One region of the Pseudomonas sp. GW821-FHT09E12 genome, then DNA from elsewhere that is predicted to be linked to it. Evidence: predicted binding sites of a transcription regulator. Region 1 holds the regulator's gene; the other holds the start of a gene.
The links. The regulator FliA, encoded in region 1, starts transcription of late flagellar genes. The targets are predictions, from matches to a motif close to CTAAAGTTTNNNNNNNNNNNGCCGNTAA.
Positions count from the first base shown of each region.

Region 2: a site for FliA is predicted at 2,179-2,206, ahead of flgM (flagellar biosynthesis anti-sigma factor FlgM). Genes of this name have one in related genera too.

Region 1 covers NZ_JBWKOM010000011.1:141,726-145,321, forward strand. Annotated here, with positions in the region: gene flhF (flagellar biosynthesis GTPase FlhF) at 1-655, shown strand, start outside; gene fleN (flagellar synthesis regulator FleN) at 774-1,604, shown strand; gene fliA (RNA polymerase sigma factor FliA) at 1,601-2,341, shown strand; gene AC07PQ_RS27485 (chemotaxis response regulator CheY) at 2,502-2,873, shown strand; gene AC07PQ_RS27490 (protein phosphatase CheZ) at 2,903-3,596, shown strand, end outside.
Region 2 covers NZ_JBWKOM010000006.1:421,539-425,134, reverse strand. Annotated here, with positions in the region: gene cheR (protein-glutamate O-methyltransferase CheR) at 1-281, opposite strand, end outside; gene AC07PQ_RS20270 (chemotaxis protein CheV) at 326-1,258, opposite strand; gene flgA (flagellar basal body P-ring formation chaperone FlgA) at 1,332-2,093, shown strand; gene flgM (flagellar biosynthesis anti-sigma factor FlgM) at 2,245-2,565, shown strand; gene AC07PQ_RS20255 (flagella synthesis protein FlgN) at 2,616-3,083, shown strand; gene AC07PQ_RS20250 (flagellar brake protein) at 3,179-3,596, shown strand, end outside.

The DNA.
Region 1 (3,596 bases):
CGCCATGGTCGGCCCCGCCGGCATGGGCAAGACCACCACCCTGGCCAAGCTGGCCGCGCGTTATGTACTCAAGTACGGCGCGCAGAACATCGCGCTGGTGAGCATGGACAGCTACCGCATCGGCGCCCAGGAACAGCTCAAGACCCTGGGCCGGATCCTCAACGTCTCGGTGACCCATGTCGACCCGGGCCAGTCCCTGGCGCAAGCCCTCGATCCGCTGCTGCGCAAGCGTGTGGTGCTGATCGACACCGCCGGCCTGCAAGCCAGCGACCCGGCCCTGCGCATGCAGCTGGAAAGCCTGGCTGGACGTGGCATCCGGGCAAAAAATTATCTGGTCTTGGCAACCACCAGCCAGAAACAGGTTCTAACCGCCGCATACCACAGCTACAAGCGTTGCGGGCTGGCCGGCTGCATCCTGACTAAACTGGATGAAACCGCCAGCCTTGGTGAGGTGTTGAGCCTGGCGATCAGTCATGAACTCCCTGTTGCCTATCTGACCGATGGCCCGCGGATTCCGGACGATCTGCACTTGCCGCGTCGTCACCAGCTGGTCAGTCGTGCGGTGAGCGTGCAGATGCAGGAAGAACCCAGCGAAGAAGCCATGGCTGACATGTTCGCTGACCTCTACCACAACCCGACCAAGCGGGTTGGCTGAGGGAATCATGAAAAGATTGCAATGTACCTACATCGATGGTCTGCCAGGCATTGTTCCGTTGGTGAACGCGCAGCCAGTTATGTGGCCCCGTCTAAGTAAGACAAGGTAAAGAACGAACATGGGCAGCATGCATCCCGTACAGGTGATCGCGGTGACCGGCGGCAAAGGTGGCGTCGGCAAGACTAACGTGTCAGTGAACTTGTCCCTGGCCCTAGCGGAGCTCGGCCGGCGCGTCATGCTGCTGGACGCCGACCTGGGCCTGGCCAACGTCGACGTGCTATTGGGGCTGACCCCCAAACGGACCCTCGCCGACGTGATCGAAGGCCGCTGCGAGCTGCGCGATGTGCTGCTGCAGGGGCCGGGTGGAATCCGTATCGTGCCGGCGGCGTCCGGCACCCAGAGCATGGTTCATCTGAGCCCGGCGCAGCATGCCGGCCTGATCCAGGCCTTCAGCGACATCGGCGACAACCTCGATGTGCTGGTGATCGACACCGCCGCCGGCATCGGCGACTCGGTGGTCAGCTTTGTCCGCGCGGCCCAGGAAGTGTTGCTGGTGGTCTGCGACGAGCCGACCTCGATCACCGACGCCTACGCGCTGATCAAGCTGCTCAACCGCGACTACGGCATGAACCGCTTCCGCGTGCTCGCCAACATGGCGCAGAGCCCGCAGGAAGGGCGCAACCTGTTCGCCAAGTTGACCAAGGTCACGGATCGCTTCCTGGACGTGGCCCTACAATATGTCGGCGCCGTGCCTTACGACGAATGCGTGCGCAAGGCCGTGCAAAAGCAGCGTGCGGTCTATGAAGCGTTTCCGCGTTCGAAATGCGCGCTGGCATTCAAGGCCATCGCGCAGAAGGTCGATACCTGGCCGTTGCCGGCCAACCCACGTGGACATCTGGAATTTTTCGTCGAGCGGCTCGTGCATCAGACAGCGGGACCGGTGCTATGAGCGCCAGCGGCTACAACCTTTACAAAAAGTCGGCACGTGACAGCCAGTACGAATTGATCGAGCGCTATGCGCCTCTGGTCAAGCGTATTGCCTATCACTTGCTGGCGCGCCTGCCGGCCAGTGTCCAGGTCGAAGACCTGATCCAGGCCGGGATGATCGGTCTGCTCGAAGTGTCGACCAAGTACGACGCGAGCAAGGGCGCGAGTTTCGAGACCTACGCGGGTATCCGTATCCGTGGTGCGATGCTCGATGAGGTCCGTAAAGGTGACTGGGCGCCGCGTTCGGTACATCGCAATACCCGGATGGTGAGCGATGCCATTCGCGCAATTGAAGCTAAAACCGGTCGTGACGCTAAAGATCATGAAGTTGCGGCCGAACTTCAATTGAGTCTCGACGATTATTACGGGATTTTGAACGACACCTTGGGCAGTCGCCTGTTCAGCTTCGACGACCTGTTGCAGGACGGCGAGCATGAAGGGCTGCATGAGGATGGCGCGAGTGCTCATCTCGAGCCGTCGCGCGACCTGGAGGACGAACGTTTCCAGGCCGCGCTGGCGGACGCGATTGCCAATTTGCCGGAGCGTGAGCGACTGGTCTTGGCGCTGTACTACGACGAAGAGCTGAACCTCAAGGAAATCGGTGAGGTCCTGGGAGTCAGCGAATCGCGGGTCAGCCAGTTACACAGCCAGTGCGCGGCCCGTTTGCGGGGGCGTTTGGGAGAGTGGCGAGCGCGCTGACAGGCAGTGTGGGGGACACTGCGGGCGAGACTGGCACGACGTGGCCGGACTTGCGGTGTGTATTCCATGCAGTCGTTGAGTGCTCTGCCTGATTGATTGAATGGCGCGTTCAGGTGCTGGACGCGTTTAAGACTGCTTGGAGGTCGAATTGGACAAGAACATGAAAATCCTCATCGTTGATGACTTCTCAACGATGCGGCGGATCATAAAAAACCTGTTGCGTGACCTGGGCTTCACCAACACGGTCGAGGCTGACGATGGCACCACCGCCATTCCGGTCCTCAACAGTGGGAGCATCGACTTTCTGGTAACGGACTGGAACATGCCCGGCATGACCGGTATCGACCTGCTGCGCCATGTGCGCGCCGATGAAAAACTCAAGCACCTGCCGGTACTCATGGTGACCGCTGAAGCCAAGCGCGAACAGATCATCGAAGCTGCCCAGGCCGGCGTAAACGGTTATGTGGTCAAGCCCTTCACGGCCCAGGCGTTGAAAGAGAAGATCGAGAAGATCTTCGAACGCATCGGTTGAGAGTGGAATCATTCCGCCACGGGGGAGCTATGGAGCACAACGAATCTTCATTGGGCGATTTCGAATCGACCCTGAAAAAACACGCACTCGAACTGGTCGACAGCCTTGAAAAAGGCAAGTTCGGCGAAGCCGTGCAACTGATCCATGAGCTCAACCAGACCCGTGATCGCGGCCTGTACCAGGAGGTCGGCAAGCTCACCCGCGAGCTGCATAGCGCCATCGTCAATTTCCAGATTGACCCGCATATGCCGCAAGCCGAGGAAGTTTCACAGATCACGGATGCCACCGAGCGCCTGTCCTATGTGGTCAGGCTGACCGAGGCCGCGGCCAACCGCACCATGGATCTGGTCGAGAGCGCGACCCCGCTGGTCAATGGCCTGAGCAGCGAAGCCCAGGCCCTGAGCGCCGATTGGGGGCGTTTCATGCGCCGCGAACTGGGCGCCGAGGAATTCCGCGACCTGGCCCGCCGGGTGGACGGTTTCCTGACCCGCAGCGAGCAAGACACGCGCGCGGTATCGAGCAACCTCAACGACATTCTGCTGGCGCAGGACTACCAGGACTTGACCGGTCAGGTGATCAAACGCGTGACCCAGTTGGTCACCGAAGTCGAGAGCAACCTGCTCAAACTGGTCCTGATGGCCAGCCAGGTCGATCGTTTTGCCGGCATCGAACATGACCGTGAATCGATCCTCGCTGAAAAAGATCCGCAAAAACATCTGGCCA
Region 2 (3,596 bases), on a different contig from region 1:
TCCGGCAAGACCTTGTTCTTCAACACCTCGAATGGATAGGTATCGCGAAACCATAGGGTCTCGTTGGTGGTCATGGCGTCGACCACCATCTCTCGCAAACCGCTGCGCGGCTGGGACTGAATGCGCTGAACCAGCTCCCCGAGGGACTTGATGCCTTGCTGTTCCATCAGTTTGTTGAGACGGCTCGACACCAGATATTGCTTGTTCTCACCCAGCAAGATCCCACAGGCTTTTTCCAGGAACACCCGGAACTGTTCGAAATCCAAATTACCCGTAGACAATGATGCCGCCTCTTAAATCGTGTGACCGCCGGGGATGGATATCCCTAGCTGTTATCTGCTGCTTTGATCCGGTCGACAACCCGGGATGCCAGGTCATCAGGACGAAACTTGGCAAGGAAGTCATCGGCACCGACCTTCTTCACCATCGCCTGATTGAATACACCTGACAACGAAGTATGCAGGATGATATGCAGCTTTTGCATGCGTGGATCGTTGCGTATTTCAGCCGTGAGGGTGTAACCGTCCATCTCCGGCATCTCGATGTCGGAGATCATCATCAGAAACTCTTCTTCAGGTTTCTTGCCCTCGTCGACCAGCTTGCGCAGGTAATCCAGCGCCTGTCGGCCGTCGTTCAAGGCCACCACCTCGACCCCCACTGTCTGCAGGCAACGCGTGACCTGCTTGCGCGCCACCGACGAGTCATCGACCGTCAGTACCCGCAGTGAAACAGCCTTGTGCTGAGTCTCGACATCCACCACGCCGACCGAAATGGTCTCGGGCGTCGGCGCGACCTCGGCCAGCACCTTCTCGACGTCGATGATTTCCACTAACTGATTGTCGACCCGCGTCACCGCCGTCAGGTAGTGATCGCGCCCCGTCCCCTTGGGTGGCGGATGGATCTCCTCCCAGTTCATGTTGACGATGCGCTCGACCGACCGCACCAGAAACCCCTGGGTCTTGGTGTTGTACTCAGTGATGATGACAAAGGGGTTGCTCAGATCCTGCAACCCGCCTGAACCGGTGGCCATCGCCAGGTCCAGGATCGGAATGGTCGCCCCTCGAATATTCGCGACACCGCACACCACAGGACTGGATTTGGGCATCAACGTCAGTTTGGGGCATTGCAGCACCTCCCGAACCTTGAACACGTTGATCCCATAGAGCTGCTGCCCGTCGAGACGGAACAACAACAGCTCAAGGCGATTCTGCCCTACCAGTTGCGTGCGCTGGTTCACCGAATCCATTACACCAGCCATGCCAGACTCCCCAAAGCTTAAGTTCCGACGCGCGCTCATCGCTAAACGGCACGGCGCTTGCTTTTTAACTGTTATGAACGCCAAAACGACATTTTCCCGACGCCTGACATCAAACTACCGCAGATTGCTGTACGGGCTGTCGGCTTTGTTTTTTTTAAACCCTGGCCATCCTGCCGTTGCTGACTCGGTAACCCTGCCTGATCTACTTATCGGCGTCACTCAAGGGTTTCTTGAATTCACCGTAGAAGACTATTTAGCCACCAGTCAAACGCCTGGGCGCTACGAGATCCAAGTCAATCAACTCGACCCGCGGCTGCGCATGCCGCACTGCGACAAGGAATTGACAGCGACCCTGGAAAGCCCGGCGCAACCGCTGGGACGCGTGACCGTTCGCGTCCGTTGCGACGGCGCCTCGCCCTGGACCGTATTCGTGCCCGCCCAGGTCAAGCTGTTCCGCGAGGTGGTGACCACCACCCGGCCACTCAAGCGCGCCGGCATCATCAGCCCCGAAGACGTAATGCTGCGCGAGCGCGATATCGGCCAGATCAACCAGGGCTATCTGACTTCAGTGGACCAGGCCATTGGGCAGAAGCTTGTCCGACCAATGGTCGCCGACCAGCTCGTCACCCTGGTTCACCTGGAACAGGCGGAAGTGGTGCGCAAGGGCGATCAGGTGGTGATCTCTGCCCGTAGCGGCACGCTGAACGTGAAAATGCCCGGCGAAGCCTTGTCCAATGGCGGCATGAGCGAGCAGATACGGGTCAAGAACCTCAATTCACAACGGATCATCAAAGCGCGGATCACCGCGCCGGGACAGGTGGAAGTCGCCATGTAGACGACTGGCGCTGTGCACTGTTGCCCCCTAAACTGTGGCCCATGCAGGGCAACAGCGGCGCGTGCGGGCTTATCGATATTTGAGCCTAAAGTTTTCCGGCGTATTGCCGAAAACAAGTCAAGCGTCCAAATACCCAGAGGTTTTTTTTACCATGGCCATCGATTTCAGCCGTTTAAACAGCTCTCCCTCACTCACCGGCAGCACGCGCACCAGCGCCAGCAAGGAAACCGGCGACGCCGACAAATCCGCGCCGCTGAACGCTCCGGCCGAACAGGCCAGCACCAGCGGGGAGTCAGTACACCTCAGTAATGAGGCTCAACAGTTGCAGAAGATCACTGACAAGCTGCGCGACCAGCCTGCCGTCGACAACGCCCGCGTGGCCGAGCTGAAGCAAGCGATTGCCGATGGCAGCTATAAAGTCGACAGCAACCGTGTAGCCAGCAAACTGCTTAATTTCGAAGCCCAGCGCTAGCCAATAAGGCCTGCGCCAGTTTTTTGGACGCTTAAAACCCAAGGCCATACATGCACGACACTAATTTGCTGCAACTGATCACCGACGACTTTGCTCCAGCTCAACAATTGCTGGAATTGCTGCGCACCGAATCCCTAGCCCTGCACGGTCGCGACATGCCGCTGCTGGAAGAGATTCTCGCGCAGAAGCAAGCCCTGATCATTTTGCTCGAGCAGCATGGCCGCAAACGCAGCGAACTCCTCGCCAGCCTGAACCTTCCTGCCAGCCGCGCCGGCCTGGAACAGTTGGCCAGCCACTCCTCGATCGGCGACCAGTTACTGGCCCAGAGTGACGTGCTGACCCAAATGCTTGCCGATTGCCAGGCGGCGAACGAACTCAACGGTCGCTCGATCCAGGTTCAACAGGCCACCACCGCCAATCAATTGAAAATCCTCACCGGTGGCGAGCCTCCAGCCCTCTATGATGCCCGTGGCTCAACCGCCAAGCTGGCCAAGCCTCGCCCGCTTAGCCAGGCCTGACCCCAGAGATGAGCGCGCCCTATCAAGTCGCGGAACATGCTGGCAAAATGCTGGCTCTTGCGTGTAGTCGTATTTTGTCTGGAGATTGATGAACCGTGTTCAATGCCGTAAACGCAGAAGATGCGCCGCAGCCACCCAAGGTGCTGACCACCCCCTTGGAAATCAACTCCACGCTGCGCTTGCTGCAAGACAGCCATGACCCGCTGATCATCACTTTCCATGAACGCAGCCAGCGCTTTCAAAGCTATCTGGTCGAGATCGATCGTGACAGCAACATGATTGCCCTGGACGAAATGATCCCCCGCGATGGCGAACGCTTCATGCTCGCCGGCGAACCGTTTCGCGTCGAAGGCTTTCACGAAGGCGTGCGCATCGCCTGGGAAAGCAATGGCATCCCGACTATCGACGAATCCAATGGTGGGCGATGCTACCGCGGCACCCTGCCAGACGAAGTGGTCTATCACCAGCGCCGCAATGCCTTTCGCGCAGCCCTGAAGCTGGCCCAACTGGTCA